Regions from separate parts of the Priestia sp. P1_B12_1 genome, predicted to be linked through region 3. Evidence: riboswitches for the same ligand, from Rfam matches in the RefSeq annotation. Region 3 holds a riboswitch; each other region holds the start of a gene.
The links. Region 3 has a riboswitch for cobalamin ahead of AC1D0Y_RS21790 ((2Fe-2S) ferredoxin domain-containing protein). Riboswitches for the same ligand answer to the same signal wherever they lie in the genome.
Positions count from the first base shown of each region.

Region 1: another riboswitch for cobalamin. It lies ahead of AC1D0Y_RS13855 (ABC transporter substrate-binding protein); the one in region 3 lies ahead of AC1D0Y_RS21790 ((2Fe-2S) ferredoxin domain-containing protein).
Region 2: another riboswitch for cobalamin. It lies ahead of metE (5-methyltetrahydropteroyltriglutamate--homocysteine S-methyltransferase); the one in region 3 lies ahead of AC1D0Y_RS21790 ((2Fe-2S) ferredoxin domain-containing protein).

Region 1 is NZ_JBFTZR010000003.1:553,239-560,670, reverse strand. It holds gene AC1D0Y_RS13880 (polysaccharide deacetylase family protein) at 12-896, opposite strand; gene AC1D0Y_RS13875 (BrxA/BrxB family bacilliredoxin) at 1,138-1,575, shown strand; gene AC1D0Y_RS13870 (class I SAM-dependent methyltransferase) at 1,710-2,486, shown strand; gene AC1D0Y_RS13865 (YpjP family protein) at 2,870-3,472, shown strand; gene AC1D0Y_RS13860 (thioredoxin family protein) at 3,661-3,975, shown strand; cobalamin riboswitch at 4,066-4,198, shown strand; gene AC1D0Y_RS13855 (ABC transporter substrate-binding protein) at 4,457-5,416, shown strand; gene AC1D0Y_RS13850 (adenosylcobinamide amidohydrolase) at 5,505-6,113, shown strand; gene cbiB (adenosylcobinamide-phosphate synthase CbiB) at 6,118-7,104, shown strand; gene cobD (threonine-phosphate decarboxylase CobD) at 7,079-7,432, shown strand, end outside.
Region 2 is NZ_JBFTZR010000004.1:154,292-161,723, forward strand. It holds gene AC1D0Y_RS15510 (metallophosphoesterase family protein) at 1-254, shown strand, start outside; gene AC1D0Y_RS15515 (hypothetical protein) at 787-1,038, shown strand; SAM riboswitch class I at 1,119-1,229, shown strand; cobalamin riboswitch at 1,309-1,501, shown strand; gene metE (5-methyltetrahydropteroyltriglutamate--homocysteine S-methyltransferase) at 1,651-3,945, shown strand; gene AC1D0Y_RS15525 (acetate uptake transporter) at 4,088-4,705, shown strand; gene AC1D0Y_RS15530 (GNAT family N-acetyltransferase) at 4,850-5,350, shown strand; gene AC1D0Y_RS15535 (hypothetical protein) at 5,527-5,661, shown strand; gene AC1D0Y_RS15540 (helix-turn-helix transcriptional regulator) at 5,849-6,049, shown strand; gene AC1D0Y_RS15545 (hypothetical protein) at 6,212-6,376, shown strand; gene AC1D0Y_RS15550 (DUF5301 domain-containing protein) at 6,408-6,821, shown strand; gene AC1D0Y_RS15555 (hypothetical protein) at 6,904-7,044, opposite strand; gene AC1D0Y_RS15560 (LysE family translocator) at 7,211-7,432, opposite strand, start outside.
Region 3 is NZ_JBFTZR010000007.1:151,166-158,597, forward strand. It holds gene AC1D0Y_RS21780 (sirohydrochlorin chelatase) at 1-455, opposite strand, end outside; gene cobJ (precorrin-3B C(17)-methyltransferase) at 474-2,096, opposite strand; gene AC1D0Y_RS21790 ((2Fe-2S) ferredoxin domain-containing protein) at 2,110-2,490, opposite strand; cobalamin riboswitch at 2,593-2,772, opposite strand; cobalamin riboswitch at 2,891-3,069, opposite strand; gene AC1D0Y_RS21795 (hypothetical protein) at 3,217-3,375, opposite strand; gene AC1D0Y_RS21800 (M42 family metallopeptidase) at 3,729-4,766, opposite strand; gene AC1D0Y_RS21805 (cation:dicarboxylate symporter family transporter) at 4,874-6,145, opposite strand; gene brnQ (branched-chain amino acid transport system II carrier protein) at 6,532-7,432, shown strand, end outside.

The sequences.
Region 1 (7,432 bases), on a different contig from region 3:
GATCTTTTTTTTTACGACTGTTTTGCAGCGGGAGTTGGAAACTGCATAGGCTGCATGGTGTTATCAATTTTAATAGGCTGATAGCCCGACTGCTTTAAGTAAGTCAAAATAGCAGGAAGGGATTGTGCCGTAAAGGATTTATCATGAAATAAAATGACTGGTGTTCTTCCATTGGAGTTAACCCCTTGAATATGAGGTTCAAGCCCCTGAATAATTCTAGGTGCAGAACGAAGTGCCCAGTCTTCGCTGTCTACATTCCAGTCCCATAATTTAAAGTGGCTTAGCAACTCTGTACGGTGAGGCTCTTTTAAATAAGGAACGCTGCCGTAAGGAACGCGGATTAACTTACTGTCGACACCGGTTACTTTCTTAACGGTCGCTTGACACTCCTGCATTTCTTTTAACGCGGCGCCGTCTTCACTATACATGACATGAATATCATGAGAGACGCCGTGACAGCCGATGGCATGTCCTTCCTGTGCTACTTTTTTAGCAATTTCAGGGTGAACGTCAATTTGATGCTTTAACATAAAGAAAGTTGCTTTTACGTTATATTGACGCAAAGCATCTAAAATATGAAGAGTATCAGGTGTTGGACCATCGTCAAACGTAAGGTAAACAGGCTGTGTAAGAGCTTGATTTTGATCGTTTACCGTATTTCCTACATACATATTATGATGAAGTGTATTAAGCAGCTTCTCAGGCTGTGCTGAAGATGCAGCTTCTTTCAGCGGCAACGCAGTAGATGCTAATACTTGCTGAGATGCAGCGGATTCACTTCCTTTGGCTTCTGTAATAAAAAACAAAGAAGCGACGATCACTAACACTAAAGACAAAAATGCATAAAATCGTTTGTTTGGCTTAAATCGTTTGTTCGGTTTAAATCGCTGGTTCAATTTGAAAATCCTTTCTACTAAACTACTATTTACTACTATAGTACAAAAAATGGAATATTAATAGTAAAAATCGACATTTTTATGGAAAAAAATTAGATGATATGACCCGGTTTTAATCTTTTTTTGTCAAATGGAAAAGGAGAACGGGACAACGATAAGGATTTGAAGAGTGAGTAGCTAGATTTTTCCTGGTTTTTATAGTATGCTTTTAGCGTGAATGATTGTTAGGAGGAATGTTAATATGTCAATGGCATATGAAGAATATATGCGTCAGTTAGTTAAACCAATGCGTCAAGAATTAACTCAAGCTGGTTATGAAGAATTAACAACAGAGGAAGCCGTAGTTGATTTTATGGAAAACGTAGAAGGAACAACTTTTGTTGTCGTTAATTCAGTTTGTGGATGCGCTGCTGGTTTAGCACGTCCTGCAGCAACGCAAGCGTACTTACAGTCTGAGCAAAAACCAGATCAAGTGGTAACTGTTTTTGCTGGCCAAGATAAGGAAGCAACAGCTAAAATGCGTGAATATTTTGGGGACATTGAGCCTTCATCACCGTCTATGGCGCTTTTAAAAGGAAAAGAAGTCGTTCATTTTATTCCTCGACATGAAATTGAAGGTCAGCCGTTAGAAGTTATTTTTGAAAATATTTTAAATGGCTTTAAGCAGCACTGTTCATAAAATGTCCTGCTTTTGTCACATCTAGTATATAGATTTTTAGAGAAAAATCGCATATACTTTATAAGAAAAAGGATGTCTATCGGCATCCTTTTTCTTTATGTAAATAGCCAAACAGTGTAGGGGGAGTTATGAAAGTGATTGTTACGACTGCTGGTCGAACAAATGAACAGATGACTGTAAAAGCCAAACAAGTAGCCGCTGATTTAAGTATACCTTTTGTAGTAAGAGAGAAGAAATCCGTTGCAGATCTTCAAAATCTTCAAGCTGCAGACGTGCTGGTTGTCGGTAAGAATAGAGTAGAATTGCATGTCCAAAATGAAGAGGAACCTATTTTTTTTCATCCAAATTCCGCTATGTTTAGAGTAAAGAGATGGCTGCGAGGAGAACGTGATCCGTTTATTGAAGCTGCTGGTTTAGAAAAAGGAATGAGCGTGCTTGACTGTACACTTGGTCTTGCATCGGATAGTATGATGGCGAGCGCAGCGGTAGGGAAAAGCGGGAAAGTTGTCGGACTAGAAGGCAACCGCTATGTAGCTTATTTAGTCAAACAAGGACTTTTAAATTGGGAAAGTGACGTACAAGAGTTGAACGATGCAATGAAGCGTATAAACGTGGTTCATCAAAATTTTGAATCGTTTTTGGCGTGTTGTGAAGATAATTCTTTTGATGTTGTCTACTTTGATCCTATGTTTCAAGAGCAAATTGATGAATCGAATGGAATTAACGGTATTAAAGCAATAGCACTGTATACTACGCTGACGCCAATGGCTATACAAGAAGCAAAAAGAGTAGCCAAACAAAAGATCGTGCTAAAAGATCATTGGAAAAGCAGTCGTTTTGAAGAACATGGATTTACCGTACAAAAACGAAAAACATCAAAATTTCATTACGGGACAATTGATATACAATAATAAACAAAAAAGTAAAATGAATCCCGATCATTGAAAAGACTTCCAAAACCTTTTAGGAATTAAAAAGTTTTGGAAGTTTTTTTTATGAATTTCATCTAAAGTTCATAAAAGTATGATATATTTTTGAACATAAAAATACTTTTGTGTTTAAGCATCCAGCAAAAAAGGAATATCTTGTATAGGTTTCCGCTCGGTGTGACAACCTCAAATAGAAGAAGGAAGGTGCTAACTAAAAAGTCTTCGAATGCCCGTAGGCAGCATAAATGAATAAGCAAATATAGGTAAAAAATTAATAAGTATGTTACAATACCTAGTGAGTTATAACAATGAATTTTACGATATGAAAAGACCATATGGGAAAAGATGAGAAAGGAAAGATACGAATGCCTAGATGGATAAAAAGAATGCTAATTGTATTTATTACAGTATTTACATTTGGGCTTGTCACTCCACCAGAATATTTATACGTTGATGATGCAAAAGCGGACAAGCAACATAAAGCAGGGTATGTAAGAGAAACAACTCCTGTCACAGCTGTTATAGAAGATATTCATTTGCCATATGAAGAACCAAAATATGAAGACGTTTCATCATTTGTTACGTATGCAATGGAATCAGCTGAAAAACAGTCAGTGGAAAAATTCGGAACAAAAATTGGACCTGTCATTGAAGATGAATTTCGTCTAGCAGTGTTACCTAAAATTGAAGAAGTGCTGACCGACATTGGCACTGAACGTGAACAGTCGATTCAGAATCTCGAGATAAGCGAGCACCCTGCTGCTGGCTACGGTGAAAAGATTTTCCATGTATATGACCGGGAAACCGGTCAGGACTTAATACGATTTCATGTACGGCGTGAAAATCCTCCAAAAGATGGATACTGGTTTAATTTTCACTATCATGCGGCTGCAGATAATTTTCAGAAGCATTATGATTTAGGGAAAATTTATTGGAACCGAAACATGCCGCCTAAATGGTTTAGCTGATAATAGACACAACATTCTGCGATTTCGAAATGTTAGCTTTTTTAAGCTAGCATTTTTTTACGTCTAAAACCGTTATGGTCTAAATAAGCTGAAACATTAGCACAATGATAAAAAAATCGTTTATAATGAAGTCAGACTTCTTACCATAGAATAGGGAGAAGGAACGAATAGATGTTGGAGGTAACATAATGAAACAATTTACGGAAGAAAAACAATTTCGCGAACAAATTAAGAACGAAACACTAAGCGTTGGGATTTTTACGACAACGTGGTGTCCTGATTGCAAACGTTTGGATATGTTCATTGATGAAATCGTTGACGAAAATACAGATAAAGCATGGTTTAAAATTGATAAGGATGAGTTTGAAGAACTTTCTGCTGAAAACAATGTAATGGGTATTCCTTCTCTTCTTGTATATAAAAACGGTGAAAAAATTGCACACTTGCACAGTGCAAATGCTAAAACGCCTGAAGCGGTCCGTGAATTTTTAGCAACTCTTTAATTCCTTAAGCTGCGAGAGCATTCTCGCAGCTTTTTTTGTGAGAATGGCTATTTCCATTTTTCCATGAGTGGGGTATACTAGGACAAGTGAATAATCGTAAAGCAATAAGGTCTCAATTTAAAGATTGAGTGAAAAGGGAAGTCTGGTGAAAAACCAGCGCGGTCCCGCCACTGTAAGCGCTCTGTGCGTAAGTCAGGAGACCTGCCTTATTGTTAGCTGTGAAACCTTCGAGGAAGGGTGAAGCAGGGTAATGAACATACATATCAAGTATAGTGAACGGATTCTTTTCCTGCTTATCTTGACGTTACCTGCTTTGCTTTCAATTGAAAGTAAAGCTTTTTTATTTTGAAGCTGCCTGCGAGCAGTATACATAGTCAAAGCGGAAAAACGGGATAGCGCTGCTTTTTGCATGATCATTTGCTTTTTCTTTAACGTGGAGGTTTCGTATTCACAATGAACAATATATAGGGGGAGTATTTAGATGAAAAAATGGCTTTCGTATTCCATTATTGCACTGTTAGTCATCGTACTTGCTGCATGCGGTGCAGGCAACCAAAGCAACAGTGATAAAAAAACGAAGCAAGATACGGAACAAACGTCACAAGCTGCATTTCCAGTGAAGGTAAAAGACGCGCGTGATAAAGAAATCACGTTGAAAAAACAGCCTAAGAAAATTGTTTCCTTAATGCCAAGTAATACGGAGATTGTATATGCCCTTGGCCTTGAAAAAGAATTAGTCGGTGTTACAAGCAACGATGATTATCCTAAAAGCGTAAAGAAAAAAGCGCAGGTAGGAGATATGAACGTTAATGCGGAAAAAGTTATTGCTTTAAATCCTGATTTAGTGCTGGCACACGCTTCAAGTATGGGCGTTTCGGATGAAGTATTTAAACAAATTGAAAGTGCGGGTATTCCGGTATTTGTTGTAAAAGATTCAACAACGTTTGATACGGTTTATGATTCTATTACGCAAATCGGTAAATTAACAGGTAAAACAAAAGAAGCTAATCAAACAATTAAAGACATGAAAGAAAAAGTAGCTTCAATTGAGAAAAAAGCAAAAACGATTTCAAAAGAAGATCGTAAAAAAGTATGGATAGAGGTATCAGGAGCTCCTGAGATTTATACAACAGGAAAAGGTACGTTCATGAACGAAATGCTTACTATGATCGGTGCAGATAACGTAGCAGCTAGTGAAAAGGGTTGGGTTAAGTTTTCTGAAGAGCAAGTTGTTAAGTTAAACCCTGACGTTATTATCGCAACGTATGATGCAGACAAAAATGAGATTATGAAGCGTCCCGCTTGGAGCAGCATGACTGCTGTAAAAGAGGGTAACATCGAGAAGGTTGATCAAAACAAAATCAATCGCTTAGGACCTCGTATTGTAGATGGCTTAGAGGACTTAGCAAAAGCAGTATACCCTGAGGTGTACAATAAATAAGAAGAGGGACCATATTCCAGTTCGAATTGAAAAGGGGATTGGTCCCTTTTCACATCTTAAAATTGAAGAACGGCCTGAGCTTTTAATCATGAAAACCGAGACTTCTTATAAAACATACAGCTCAGGGGTTTTAGGAACAGGCATTACGGAAACGGACACCTTTTACAATCGATTTGTTCACAAAGACTATTATTCAGATACTCCTTCTTTGGAGTATGAGCAATATTTGATGAAAGAAAATGTGCGCCATGAGCAAATCGTAGGGTTGATGACAGCCGTTTGGTTAAAAGAAAGAGCGGTTTACTGTTATGAAGGCTACGGAGTAAGAGTAGCTTCCGTGATAACGGCTGGAGTAGGAAACGCAGTAGATATTACAGCTGATGAAGCTGTCCCGTTCTATTCCTCTCCCGGTACAATTAATATGTTTTTTTTCGTGGAAGGTACGCTTACGGATGCAGCGTTTTTACAGCTTTTTATCGCGGCCACAGAAGCTAAAACAAAAACGCTGTCACAGCTGGGTGTCATAGATCCGGCTACAAAGACGATTGCTACGGGAACATCTACGGACAGCATCTCAGTTGCAGCGTCTCAGCAAGGAGCATTATATGAATATGCAGGCTCTATGACCGCTTTAGGGCAAGCGGTAGCCAAGCTGGTGAAAATAAGCTTAGAGCAGGGACTTAAGGGAAAGAGGTGAAGAAATGAGTATTACACAAGCGATAATTGCACACATGACGGCCATGACGATTGCTTTACTAATTGACCGAATTATAGGTGACCCCGAAAATTGGCCGCATCCCGTTCGCTGGTTTGGCAAATGGATTTATTGGATGGATTCCAGATTAAATACAGGTGCAGGAAAACGATTCAAAGGATTGCTTCTTGTGATAAGTATGGCTGTGCTCGCAGGAGTTGTTCCCTTTTTGTTCCTCCATGCTTTGTACGGAGTTCATTTTATAGCAGGTGTTTTAGTAGAAGGCGTAATGATTGCGACTACTATATCCACTCGTTCTTTAAGCGAAGCTGCCTATAAGGTACAAAAGCCGCTTCAGCTAGGAGATATGGAGAAAGCTAGATATGAAGTAAGCATGATTGTGGGACGAGATACAGATCGTTTGTCAGAAGGAGAAATTGCCAGAGCGACGGTAGAGACCGTGGCTGAAAATACAAGTGATGGTATTACAGCTCCGCTTTTTTATGCATTTATAGGAGGAGGAGCCCTAGCATTTTTTTACCGGGCTATTAACACATGTGATTCGATGGTTGGGTACAAAAATGACCGCTACTTTCTGTTCGGCTACTTTAGTGCAAAAACCGATGACGTATTAAACTATATTCCAAGTCGGTTAACTGCAGTGGTGATGACGGCTGTTAATGTAGCAAAAAGCCAGTATTCTCTTGGGCATGTAACGAGTTTGATTAAGCGTGATGCTAAGAAGCATCCAAGTCCAAATAGCGGATACGGGGAAAGCGCAGTGGCGGCTCTGTTAGGTATTCAACTCGGCGGACTTAATACATATAAAGGCATAGAATCTAATCGTGCAAAAATGGGTGAACCACTCATTCCCCTGCAAGCCGGTCATATTGAACAAGCTGTTTTCATTATGAAAAGGACGGTCTATGCTACGTGGTTATTATATTTTTTGTTAGGAGGAGTTATTAGTGCTATTACCTACACATGGAGCTAATCCTACTGTCTTTTTAAAAGCAATAGGGGCCGAGAATTTGTCGCATATAAAAGACTTTAGCGTGAACACAAATCCTTTAGGGGCTCCCCTTGTGCTTCACGAAAAGTGGAACGAATTCAAGGATGCAGCGTTTAGTTATCCTGATCCTCAAGTAACGAAGCTGAAAAATAAACTTGCAGCTCATCATCATGTTTCAGCTGCTCAAGTGTTGCCTACAAATGGTGCCGCTGAAGCGTTTTTCCTTATTGCTTCGTTATTTTCAGGAGAGAAAGCAGGGATTGTACAGCCGACTTTCGTTGAATATGAACAGGCAAGTAAAGCTTATGGA
Region 2 (7,432 bases), on a different contig from region 3:
GCGTGAAAAAAGTGTTAGTCAGCCACGTGCATGCGTATGACGAGCAGTTTATTAGAAAAAACAGAAACGGGTCGTTTACGCTTGGAAGAGGCACTGATTTTGTATTGTCAGGAGGCGCGGGTGCTCCCCTTGATTTTGAGCCGCCTTTAATTTTAAATAATTATAATTTTACGCAGTTTTTTGTAAGCAGGTACGACATTTTAGGACCTCTTCTTTGGAAGGATTTTGGACGACCTCGAAGAAATTGTTTGTGAAAACAAGAAAATAGAAAGCTAGGTTCAAAAAAAGAGGCTGGGACAAAAGGATTTTAGACGAAGTGAAAAAAGGACCATTGATCAAGATGTTTGATTAGTGGTTTGTTTTTTTTGTTAAGGTAAGCGTAGGTTTCATGTGTATAGGTCTTTCTAGCAGGTGATTGGAGGACAAGACGAAGGCTCCCGAGGAAAGTGAAGTCTTGTACGGAAATCAACTGCGGTGTCACAAGCGATTCAGCTCATGTATCCCATTTGCCTTTAGATTGAATTCATTTTGTTATGTCTCAACCTCTTTTGGGAAAATGTGCATAACTCTTAACGAAACCTTGTAGCAGAAGGCTCAGTCAAACGTTATAATAGATAATGAATGATGATATATTCTCTATATTTGTCATATATTTGTATTACATATGTAATTAAAGAAAAACATTCACTTGATATACTGTTTAATGACTTAACTTTATCTTGAAATTTACAGTGAAATGCCTGCTTATAGAGGCTCAGAACATACACAGCAAATGGAGGAGCAATCATGGCAAACGAAAAGATGCAAGAAGGACTTGATCGTTTTATCAAGGAAGATTTAAATGACCTTTTAGGTAGACTGTTCCCCCTAATGGACCGGGAGTGTGCCGAAGAAAAAAGAAAGCTTATCGAAACAGCGGTAGAGTACATTTATTCGTCAGGATATCACCAAGGAGCGAAAGATTTAATCGAAACACATCGAAAAGATGATTACAAATTGTTAAGGCAAAAATTAGCGTCAACGCCTCCTGAAAACTAATTTTTTTGAAATTTCTTTTGACAACATAAATGTAAGGTGTTAAGATGACTCTACATTCAAAATATTATAAACAATTAAAACTCTTATTGAGAGAGGCGGAGGGACTGGCCCTGTGAAGCCCGGCAACCATTTAACAATTTTGTTAAAAAGGTGCTACATCCTGCAAAGCGTACAGCTTTGAAAAATAAGAGAGGATTCCATAGATACTATGCCTCTCTATTCATGATAGAGAGGCTTTTTATTTTATGTGAATATATTTTGAATGAACAATTTTATAAAAATGCATCAGGTGCTGTGTGTGTAACGAATGTACGCAGCTTAAAAGGGAAGACCGGTGAAAAGCCGGCGCGGTCCCGCCACTGTAATGGGGAGCAACTTATTAACCACTGTTTCATGTTGAAATGGGAAGGGATAAGAAGCGATGAACCTAAGTCAGGAGACCTGCCTGTTGTATGCACTTAAGCTCTACGGGATATAGAGAGGAGTGAGGAATACGTGTTGAGAAAAACAGGCTATCTCAACTTTAGTTAAGTATGCGTATCATCTCTCTTTTCATTTCGAAAAGAGAGATTTTTTAGTTTACCGATAAAAAATATACAGGGAGTGGAAAAAATGAGCAGTGTAAAAAGTTCAAACTTAGGTTATCCAAGAATTGGTGAAAAACGAGAATGGAAAAAAGCGCTTGAGCAGTTTTGGGCAGGAAAGCTAGAGAAAGATATCTTTCTTCAGGAGATTGAAGCTCTTCGTCTAGGGCATCTAAAAAAACAGCGTGACGCAGGAATTGAATTAATTCCAGTCGGCGATTTCAGTTTATACGATCACGTGCTAGATACAGCGACTATGTTTGGTCTAGTGCCAAAGCGCTTTGATTATGACGGAGGACCGGTATCGCTTGAAACGTATTTTGACATCGCCCGAGGAACAAAAGGTGCGGTAGCCTCTACGATGACAAAATGGTTTAACACAAATTATCACTACATCGTACCAGAGCTTGAGGAATGTACGCCGTCTCTTATAGAAAATCGCCCGCTTCAGTTTTACAAAGAAGCAAAACAGAAGCTGAATATGGAAGGCAAGCCCGTGATTTTAGGTCCAGTAACATTTGTAAAGCTGTCAAAAGGATATAAAAAAAATGAGTTTAAAGAAATAGTTGAACAATTTGTTCCTCTGTATGCGACTATTTTAGCGGAGCTGCAGGCAGAAGGAGTAGAGTGGGTACAGATAGATGAGCCGGTTTTAGCTACAACGCTATCAAAAGAAGACCTGGCGCTTTACACAGAAGTCTATCAAACTTTGAAGGAAGCGGCACCGAATGTAAAAGTCATTTTGCAAACGTATTTTGACAGCGTTGATCACTACAAAGAAGTTGTGTCTCTTCCTGTTGAAGGAATTGGTTTAGACTTTGTGCATGACCGAGGCCAAAATCTCACTGCGCTTAATAAATATGGTTTTCCAACTGATAAAGTGCTGGCAGCAGGAGTGATTGACGGACGAAACATTTGGCGTGAAAATTTGGACGAACAGCTTTCAACGATCAGTGAAATTGAAGAAGCCGTATCAAAAGAACGTTTGATTCTGCAGCCTTCATCAAGTTTATTACATGTTCCCGTCACGGTGGAAAATGAAGAGACGATTGATCCAGTATTGAAAAATGCGCTCTCTTTTGCAGATGAAAAGCTAAAGGAAATCACGCTTTTAGCAAAAGCAGTGCAGCAAGGAAAAGAAGCAATAGAAGAAGAAATAAGCGTAAACAAGCAGGCAATTCAAGCATTAAATGGATCATCTTTTCGAAATCATCAAGACGTGCAAAAAGAGCTGAAGCAGCTGCACAGCTATAAAGCAGAGCGACAAGCGCCGTTTGACGTACGTCAGCGCGTTCAGCAAGAAGCTTTTCAACTGCCGCTTCTTCCAACGACAACGATTGGAAGCTTTCCGCAAACAAAAGAAGTGCGAAAAGAGCGTCTAAAATGGCGTAAAGGCGAGTTAAGCGATGAAGCATATGAAGCGTACATTAACGAGGAAATAAAAAAATGGATTGAAATTCAAGAAAACATCGGCTTAGATGTCCTTGTGCACGGAGAGTTTGAGCGTACGGACATGGTCGAATACTTCGGTGAGAAATTAGGAGGCTTTCAGTTTACGAAGTTTGGCTGGGTGCAATCTTACGGTTCTCGCTGCGTGAAGCCGCCGCTTATTTACGGAGATGTATCGTACGAGCAGGCGATGACGATCAAAGAAACGGTCTACGCACAGTCTTTAACCAATAAGCCGGTTAAAGGAATGCTGACGGGTCCGATTACGATTTTAAACTGGTCGTTTGTGCGTGATGATATCCCGCGCTACGACGTGGCAAATCAAATTGCGCTTGCTCTTAGAAAAGAAGTAGAAGCACTTGAAAGTCAGGGCATTTCAATGATTCAAGTAGATGAACCTGCGCTGCGTGAAGGACTGCCGTTAAAACGAGAAAACTGGGACAGCTACTTAAATGCTGCGGTGTATGCATTTAAACTAGCGACGGTATCGGTGCAAAACGAGACGCAAATTCACACGCATATGTGCTATTCGGAATTCGAAGAAATTATTGATGCGATTAAAGCGCTGGATGCCGACGTGATTTCTATTGAAACGTCTAAAAGCCACGGTGAATTAATTTATGCGTTTGAAAAACATACGTACAATCAAGGAATTGGACTTGGCGTATATGATATTCACAGCCCGCGCGTACCGAAGCTTGAAGAGCTTCAGCGAAACATTGACCGCGCTCTGCAGGTACTTGATCCTGCATTATTTTGGATTAATCCCGACTGCGGCCTTAAAACAAGAGGAATCAGCGAGACGGTTGAAGCTTTAAAAGTGATGGTTGAGTCTGCAAAACAAACCAGAAAAAATTTATTACAAAACGTTTAATAATAAGAAAGTAAAGACCAAGCAGTGTAACCGCTACACTGCTTGGTCTTATGGGATTTTAAAAGGCCAAAAATATCCATTGACACTTCCCGTACATTTTTGTATCTTTTTAAAGGTGTTTTTAAAATCAGGGAGGTACAACATGAGTAACAACAGCACGCAGCACGTTAAAATTGTAACAGGGGATCCATCAGCGCTAGGTCTATTCGGACTTGCCATGGTGACACTTGTTGCATCGTTTCAAAAGCTTGGGGTAACCGATGGTGTTTCATTGGTATTGCCATGGGCGGTTTTTTTAGGCGGAATAGGACAGTTAATCGCGTCTATGCAAGATTTCAAACATAATAATACCTTCGGCGCAACTGCTTTTGGTGCCTTCGGGTTATTTTGGCTAGGTGTAGCTATGACATGGCTTATTCAGCTTGGAGCATTTGGGGAAGCGCTCGCAAAAGAAGCGGATCCGAAGCAGCTCGCATTTGCTTTTGTCGGCTACTTGATTTTCAGCGTTTTTATGACAGTTGGAGCAATGGGCACTCATAAAGTATTATTTATTATTTTTGTGTTAATCGATTTCTTATTCATTGGATTATCGCTAAGTACATTTGGTGTGGCATATGAATATACGCACTTACTAGCAGCAGTGTCAGAGCTATTGATTGCTCTGTTTTCATTCTATGGATCTGCAGCGGCTGTATTAAATACTCACTATGGTCGAGTTGTGCTTCCGGTGGGCAAGCCGTTTGGAGCATTTATCAAATAATCAAGACGTTAATTAAAAAGCGAAATAGGGTTGAATTCTGTATGATGCAGAGGTCAATCCTTTTTTGTTTGGGCATTTTTATATATAGTAGAAAGAGATAGTTATATGTAATAGAAGCTTTTAGAGAAAAAAAAGAAATACATAATGAAAGGAAAGGTTCCAATGATTATAAGACAAGTGGATGAAAAAGATTTAAACCAATTAATTAGGTTAGAAAACAAAGGCTTTACACCTGAAGAAGCTGCCTCAAAAGATGCATTTATCAAGCGGATCAACACCATTCCTGATACGTTTATCATCGCCCAAGAAAATGAAGAAATAATCGGATATGTGAACGGTCCCGTCATTTCAGCTCCGTTTATTACGGATGATTTGTTTGAAAAAACGATTTCGAACCCTGGGACAGGCGGTCATCAAAGCATTTTAGGTATCGTTGTAAATCCCAAGCATCACCATAAAGGAATTGCCAGTATGCTGCTAAGAGAGTTTGAAAAACAAGCCCGGAGCAAACAGCGCTTAACGGTTACTTTAACATGTAAAGAAGAATTGATTCCGTTTTACGAAAAAAACGGATATATCAATCAAGGCGTTGCCGAATCTCAGCATGCAGGCGTGCAGTGGTTTAATATGAGTAAGAAGCTTTAACAAACAACGAAATAGAAAAGCACAAGCTTCCTTTAAGGAGTTTGTGCTTTTTTATATTAATTTCTGTGTAGTTATTATAAATATGTAAAAGTAAAGGTGGTATTTACATGAATAAGTACGGCTTTTTTTATTGAGAGGTTGCACAGGTGTTTAATCTATTTCGTTGCTTCTAGCGGTTGATTGAAGGGCAAGGCGAAGACTCCTGCGGGAAAAGCGGCACAGGTGAGACCCCGCAGGAGCGAAAGCGACGAGGAGGCTCAGCGGCCGCCCGCGGAAAGCGAAGCCTTGCACGGAAATCAACGGCGGTGTAACAAGGGATTTATACTCAATCATTTTTCTCATTTTTTCGTCTTTAGACTGGATCAATCTCGTTATATCTCAATCTCTTTTTTAGGTAGGTAAGAGACATTGACTTGTCAAACATATTTGACAGTAACAAGAAAAATAATATAAGATATGGATGTAAAAAGTTTTTTACATTTTAGAGATGAGTGATGAATGGTGGAAAATCGAATTAAAGAACTGCGTAAAAGCAAGCGAATGTCTCAAGACGAACTGGCAAAAGTATGCGGCGTATCGAGACAAACGATTAATGCAATTGAAAACAATAAGTATGATCCAAGCTTGACCCTTGCTTTTCAGCTGGCTGAGGAGCTGGGAGCAACAGTAGATGAGCTGTTTTTATTTCATAAATCATGATGAGTTAGTTAAAAAGAGAAGGTAATGTGAAGTAGCGATCTTACTAGTGGAAGTTTTAACATTTCTGAACTATAACCTAAAAGCACATGAGTAAACAGTAGATCAATATTACTTCTATCACTTTATAAAAAAGAGATTTACAGAGCAACGGTGGTGAAATGAATGAAAAATCGAGCTGCCGAAGTAGCTCTTACAAGTATCGGCATGTTACTGTTGATGGTAACGTTAGTACTTCCTGTTCCGGGATTAACGTATATTTTACTTGTAGGAAGCAGCATTGTACTAAAAGGCTGCGGAACAGGAGGAATAAAAAGGTGTATCACGTGAATGCAGCGTGATGTAGAAAAGGAGGTTCCTTTTGAAAAAAAGAACGATTATTATAGCTGCACTTTTATTTATTGTCGTATTTTATTTTACATATACCGGGAAAGCCTATCAGTTAAAAGACGTCATAAAAGTAGATGAAGCAAACGTTACGCGTATTGAAATAGATACGGACGAAGGAAAGCGTGTAGTAGATGATAAAAAGAATACGAAAGAGATCGTACACTCTTTGTCACAGATAGAAGTAAAAAAAAGCAAGGAGCTCGACCCAAAGTTTGACCAAGCTTACTGGGTAAAAATCGTTGAAAACGGAAAAGATGCGTACGGTTTAACGATTTACGATAATGATTACATAAAAGCGTTTAGCTTTGAAGATAAAAAACAGGCGACATATACGATTGTTAAAGATCAAAAAGTAGATGTGAAAAAGCTGTTTTCAACTAAATAAACAAACCTACTAAAAAAGACAGCCAGCGCTGTCTTTTTTTATGAAAATAATAGATTGAAAATTAAGACTATTTAAAGCGGAATTAATCCTTGCCTATATAATTAATAAATGATTGAATTAGGTCAATATCAGGGTTAACTAATAGTGCTGGAAGAAGGCCAAATGTTAATAATACAAGAACGTTTGATCCAATAAAGATGCGAAGTGCTTTTTTGATTTTCATGATATTTCCTCCCTTTTTTATATTTTCGTATAAAAAGAGAAAAAAATCAATAGAAATGTGACGAATTTGTGAACTTTTTGTCTAATAGTCCCTGATAGATGATAAAAATTCCCTCTCTATACTAGATAAAGAGGGGATATAGCACGTCATAAAATATGTAGAAACATTAAAAATACAGGCGCAGATTCTCAATAAATCGGTAGAGGAAATAGCATGAAAAGCCAATTAAGATACATCCAGCTGCAATAGAAACCCATTTGATATAAAGCTGATTCAGCACTTTTCTAGTTCCAGAGACAATCGTCATTAAGCCTAGGTCATGAATTAAAATCCCTGTTAATATTCCGGCAGCAATCACTAGGAAATGAAACGAGTGAGAGGATTGAAG
Region 3 (7,432 bases):
ATTTTATATAAATCACTGTTTGCATCAGGATCACTTCCTCCTCGCCCTAAGACGATAACAGCCGTGTCTTCAGCTGGAGTTTCTAAATTCTCTCCTGATTCTTGTAATCTCGTTTTTAAAATTTCAAGGGCTTCTTCATGAACGCCAATGGGACGTCCGTATACGAAGTTTACGTGTGGATATTTTTCCTTAGCTTCATCTATAGCCGCCGGAATATGTATTTTAGAGTGGCCAGCAGGCAAGAGCATAATTGGAATTACAACTACATCTTTTGCTCCTTTTGCCACACATGTATCAATGCCTTGACTTACATTTGGGCGTTCAAATTCTAGAAAACACGTTTCTACTAAAATAGATGCGTCCCAATCATGCTTCATAGTCGAAATAAATTCGCGAATTTGATCGTTCCCTTCAGGATCTCTGCTTCCATGACCGACAAATAAAACTGATTTCATATAATGCCCTCCCATTTTTTAATCTCCACACGGAGCTGGTTCTACTTTTATTTTTGGTGTTATATCTTGATAGTCGAATCCATAAACGTTCTTCACACGCTTAAAGAATTTATGAAATCGCTCATTAGGATGACCTTTTTCTTTATATTCATGGACAATGTTCTCCACTATTTCAACAATGTCGTCAGGTGCTATGCCTTCCGCCACAATTTGACCTGAATGCGCATTTCGTCCAACCGTTTTAGCTCCTAAAAATAAATCAAACGCACCTTTTCTATAGACAATGCCGATATCTTCTTGAACTGCGCCATAACAGGCCATACCGCATCCATTAATACCAAGCTTCAGCTCTTTTGGCATGTCCATTCCCCCGAGGCGTTTTTGTAATTCTTCCGTATGTGGAATAGCATCGCTTTTTTCTCCGTCACAAAAATCACACGCTTTAATTGTGAACACGTCTCCGACCGGAGATAGTAAAAAGGAAGCTGCTTGGAGCTTTTTAATAATCACATCTGGCTGGGCTGTTGGAATTTGAAGTTTGATTTGATGGTCAGGTGTATACTCCATCGTACCTTTTTCACCAACAACTTCTGCTAGTGTTGTCATTTGAACAGGCGTGAATTTCTTATTGGCAAGTCCTGGACTAACCGCGACTTCGAAAATAGACTGTACTGGCTGACGTACGACCGCAGAAGTAGGTTCACCTAAAATTGCTTGAAGCGCTTCTTCTGCAAGAGCTCGTGAAGTTGCTGTTTCTTCTGTTTTGGTCTGAATTGCTTCAATAGTCGAAGCTGTTTGCTTTACAGTCTCTTCTTGATCGAGAGCCCATGGTTCTGCTTCTTTTCGAAGTCGCTGATGCGGTCTTAGCGGCTGCTCCGTTTGGTTGAGGGTATATTTTCGCTGATACCCGCGCGGTGTAATCATTAAATCGTCGTAAAAGAACGTAGATGAATTTCCGACAACAACGGTAGTCAGCATGCCAATTTCATGATTTAACATGTCTTTTAAGTTGGTCATTACGACTTCTTCACGGTCACGATAAGCGCTTTTCACAAGACCAACAGGCGTATCAGGGGAACGATACTTTAATAGAATTCTTTGCGCTTCAACAATTTGTCTTGTTCGTCTTCCGCTCTTTGGGTTGTAAAAAGCCACTACAAAATCTGCTTGTGCAGCTGCTTCAATTCTTTTTTCGATTAGCTCCCAAGGCGTAAGGTGGTCACTTAAACTAATTGTACAAGCATCGTGCATCACGGGCGCTCCAAGGAGAGATGCGCATGAATTGATAGCCGAAATGCCAGGAATTACTTCCAGCTCTACGCCCGTTTCTTTTTTCCAGCCTTTTTCAATCAACACTTCATACACAAGGCCTGCCATTCCGTATACTCCCGCATCTCCGCTCGAAATGACAGCTACGGTTTTTCCTGCTTCAGCTTGCTTTACAGCTTCCTGTGCACGGCTTACTTCTTCGGTCATTCCCGTACTAATAATTTGCTGATTCGTTAACAGTCCTTGAATTAATTCCACATAGGTTTTGTAACCGATGATCATATCACTTTCTTGAATGGCTTCTCTTGCTCGCTGTGTAATATGTTCAAAGCTTCCCGGCCCAAATCCAATAACTAAAAGTTTACCTTTCATGCTAGCTCCTCCTTTATGCGTTACTTTTTACTTTGTCAATTCCTTCTATGGAGTCACTGTTTTCCGGAGAAACGAAACCATTTTGATCATATTCATAAATAAGCGATTCCTTTATACTGCAGCCTCCTGCTAAATGTTCTTCGACAATCCGATGAGCCACGGTTTCAGTGACCTGCTTGTACCAATCTCCTGAAGGATAGACGATAGCTACAGGAGCATCTTTGCATCGTCCGTTACAACGTGTACGCGTTGTATGAACCGTTTCATCCAAATCCAGTTCTGTCACTTTATTTCGAATAGCTTGCGTGGCTTCTTCTCCACCTTTTCTCATACAGCTGCTTCCATTACAAATCAATACGTGATGTTTTGTTCCATTTAAGTTCCACGTCGTCACACTCATTCGCTCCTTTACTAAAAAAAGCGCCTCTATCAATGATAGAGGCGCAGAAAAATTCAAACTAAGTTTTTGCACTTCCACCTATATCCCGTAGGGTAAGCTTCGCATTGGAAAAAGGCTGGTTTCCTGACTTCGATTCATCACTTGATTGCGCCTTCCCGAATACAGTGGCATATGCAATCAGCTCATCTTCACAGTGGCGGGTACCGCGCTGGCTTCACACCAGACTTCCCATTTAACGCAATGTGGACATTGCGCACCTTTTTTGCACGATATGTAGTTTTGCGATACGAGAAAAACCCGCTTCGCTAATATGCGAGCGGGTAAAACGTCAGAATAAGAGTGTACACGAATGCCACTTTAAGCCAACGTTTCCCTTCCCGCTCCCCGGAGAAATAGAAACTTCACAATAAAGACAGGTCTCCTGACTTGTGTATCATTCTACTTGAGAACCTTCCCGTGATTTTTCCACAGTGGTTATACTCGTTCGTCCACACTTACAGTTGCGGGGGCAGTACTGGTCTTTCACCAGTTTCCCTATTAAGCCTTCTTGGCATCTTTACTGTTGCTGTTTGATATATATGAACCTTTTAAACTATCAGAATAATAGAAGTAACTACCATATCATAGCGTACATTTTTTTTTATTTCAACTCTATTCTTTTTATAGGATATAAAGAGCCATAAAAAAACAAGAGCAAAAAATCAGCTCTTGTTTTTCTACTTATATAGCTACCAATGTTAAATGAGGATCATTATAATACACGACTTCTGAAAGAACTTTACAGCCATTTGTTTTGGCAAAAGCTTCTCTCGCCTGCTTTTCAGTTTCAAATTCAAACATTTTCATTTCTTTTCCAGCATATACCGTCAGTACCCACATGAAAAGATTCGCCTCCGATTATTGTAGTGATCGCTATATCCACATTATGACGAAACCATTTCCTTTTGAAAACCCATTCTACAAAACTTGTCACAAGAAACTTTTAAAAATTTAAAAACATTTTAACTTCTGTAAATGAACAAAATGTACAAAAGGTTTAAGCAGTATGGTACCTTTTTAAAAAGGTGCTTTTTTAACCAACTGTTGATTCACCAGTAAAAAAATATATAGTATTTATAAAAAAAAAAGAAGCCAGACAGCCGGCTTCTTTTTTAAGAAAGGAAAGAACAGACATCACAATCCCGTTCTGTTCTTTCCTTTGCATAAAAATACACTAATTAAATATCCCTTTCTTAAAGCAGAATCATGTTCGACTGAACATAGTAATAGAGAAGCTTATACGTATGATTCAATGAATCTTGATGCGTTCTCTCAAACGCATGAGAAGAATCAATTCCTGGACCAATCAAGCCGTGTACGATATCGTGTCCGGCACGAATAGCAGCAGAAGCATCTGATCCGTAAAACGGATAAATATCTAATTTGTACTGAATATCATGCTGCTTAGCTAGCTCCACTAAATGCTTTCTCAAACCGTAATGATATGGGCCGCTTGAATCTTTTACACAAATAGACACGGTGTATTCATCAGTAGATTGTCCATCTCCCATAGCACCCATATCAACCGCTAAGTATTCTACTGTTTGAGGCGTAATGTTCGAATTTCCTCCGTATCCAATTTCTTCATTATTTGAAATGAGAAAATGCGTAGTGTATGGCAGTTCGATCTGTTCTTCTTGAATTATTTTCATGAGCTGAAGCAATAAAGCTACGCTTGCTTTATCATCGAGATGACGAGATTTAATAAAACCGCTTTTTGTTATTTCTACACGAGGATCAAACGAAACAAAGTCGCCGACTTCAATTCCAAGACTGCGAACATCTTCTGCGCTATGTACTTTTTCATCCAATCGAATTTCTATATTTTCTTGATTCCGCTCAGCTTTCCCTGCATCTTTATACACATGAACAGATGTTTGATGCATAAGGATGGTTCCTTTAAATACTTCTCCTGATGAAGTTTCAATTTCACAATATTCTCCTTCAATAGAATTGTAGCGAAACCCTCCAATCAGGTCGATTTTCAGACGTCCACTCGGTTTGATTTCTTTTACCATAGCACCTAATGTATCGACATGAGCCGTCAGCATGCGGTGGTGATCTGTATCTTTACCGGGAATAGTAGCGACTAAGCCCCCTTTTCGATTGCGATACGTTTGAATATTTAGCTCTTTTACATAGTCTTCGACAAATGAAATTACCTTTTCTGTATTTCCAGAAGGACTGGGAATCGAAACAAGCTTTTTAATTAACTGAACAGTTTCCGTCATTATGACACTTCCTTTGTCTCTCATTTCTTTTATTTTACCATATGTTTCAAAAAAGATAACAGGCAGCTCCAAACAAAAAAGCCGGGCAGATGCCCGGCTTTTTTGTTTTAAGCTATGTTTGATTTCTTTAATTGATTTGTGTAATTTAATGATTTTTGCTTATCAAACTCGCCTTCAGACTTGGACATTACAATAGCAGCTAAAGCATTTCCTACTACGTTAACTGTGGTACGCATCATATCAAGAATGCGGTCAATTCCTGCAATAAATGCCATGCCTTCAAGAGGGAAGCCCATAGATTCAAGTGTAGCAAGTACAACTACAAACGATGCCCCTGGTACACCAGCCATTCCTTTTGAGGTTAACATTAGCACAAGAAGGAGCTGAATTTGATCCATAATGGAAAGGTCGATGCCGTACATTTGAGCAATAAACAGCGATGCCAGCGCCTGATAAATGGTTGAACCATCTAAATTAAACGTGTAGCCCGTTGGAATAACAAACGATGTAACCGATTTAGAACAGCCGAAGTCTTCCATCTTTTTGATAAGAGACGGTAAAACGGCTTCTGAACTTGCCGTTGTAAAAGCAAGAAGCAGCTCGTCTTTTAACACTTTTATCAGCGTAAACATGCTTGTTCCAGCCATTTTAGCAATAATTCCAAGAACCACAAGCACAAAGAAAATCATGGTGAAGTAAACGGCGAACACTAATTTTCCTAATGGAATAAGTGATCCGACACCAAACTTTATAATATTAACACCAATAAGTGCAAATACACCTACTGGAGCAAACTTCATCACCAAATTAGTTACCCAAAACATTGCATCCAAGACGCCTTCAAAAAAGGCTAAAACAGGTTTTCCTCTCTCTCCAATCGAAGCTACGCCTACACCAAACAGTACGGAAAATAAAATGATTGGTAAAAGATCGCCTTCTGCTACCGATTGAAAGACGTTTGTCGGAACAATATGAAGAAGCTCTTGAGCAATCCCTGTACTTTCAGACGTTTTTGCCGTTGCCTCATATTGAGAAATATCGCTTTTTTCAATATGTCCCATATCAACCCCTGCACCAGGGTGAAATAAGTTCGCGGCAATAATCCCCACTACAATAGCAATGGTTGTAACAATTTCAAAATAAAGAATTGTCTTTCCGCCAAGCTTACCTAATTTTTTGATATCGCCTACTCCTGCGACCGCTACGATTAATGCTGAAATCACAATCGGTACGACAATCATCTTAATTAAATGAATAAATATGTCTCCAACCGGCTGTAAAATAGAAATGGCTGTATCGCTTCCGTAAAAGATAGCACCTACAGCTACGCCTAAAATCAGTCCAATTAGAATCTGAGTTGCTAGACCTAACCTTTTCACTTTCTTGCTCCTTTCGCACAGTTGACTTTCACCCATCGAGCATATGCGGTTCCGCGAACCGTGTATAAATATACATCCTTACAGCACCTTATGTAAACAGTTCTTTACTAAAAGGATGTAAGGCCGCACATGCGAATTTTTAAAACTTACAGTTCTGTTTTATCATATCAAATAATTGTTGTATATTGAGATTTTTTTGCTAAGAATTTTTCTATTTTTGCTATTTCAGCGAATAAATTAAAAAAATAAAATTTTATATTGAAATATGCATTTTAGGTTAGTATAATACGATACATGTTTATTTTTATTATTCGAATATAAAATTCTGAAAATTTTAATTATTCAACGCGATAATAAAAAGCATTTATAATTTTGGAGGTTTTAACGTGTCAAACAAAGTTCCTTTTTCATTTATAGTGGTTATTGGCTTTATGCTTTTTGCCCTATTCTTCGGCGCAGGTAATTTAATCTTCCCTGCAATGTTAGGTCAGTCTGCTGGAAGCAATATTTGGTCAGCAAACGCTGGATTTTTAGTAACGGGTGTAGGTCTGCCTCTTCTAGGCGTTCTCGCATTTGGTTTTTCCGGAAAAGAGGATCTGCAGTCTTTAGCTAGTCGCGTACACCCAGCTTTCGGTATTATCTTTACTACGATTTTATACTTGGCAATCGGACCGCTTTTTGCGATGCCAAGAACGGGAAGCGTTTCGTTCGAAATCGGCGTTAAGCCTTTTTTATCAGAAAATTCAGGGCACCTTCCCCTTATCATTTTCACGGTAATTTTCTTTACTATTACCTGCTTTTTTTCGCTAAATCCTGCGAAAATTGTCGATTTAGTAGGAAAAGTTTTAACACCTATTAAATTAACGTTTATTGGAATATTGGTAGTTGTAGCCGTTGTGAACCCAATTGGAAAATTTGAAGCACCAAGCGAAGCTTATACAACACACTCATTTTTTAAAGGCTTCCAAGAAGGCTACTTAACAATGGATACACTAGCATCATTTGTTTTTGGAATTATTATTATTAATGCAATTAAAGAAAAAGGAGCAAAATCCAACCGACAAATTATCACAATTTGTGCAAAAGCTACGGCTATCGCTGCCGTTATTTTAGCTCTTATTTATAGTGCATTGTCCTATATGGGTGCTTCAAGCGTATCAGAGCTTGGACGTCTTGATAACGGAGGTACGGTTTTGGCTGAAGTATCAAATTACTACTTTGGCTCTTACGGAGGAATTCTTTTAGGTCTGATGATTACCGTTGCTTGTTTAACAACAAGTGTAGGTC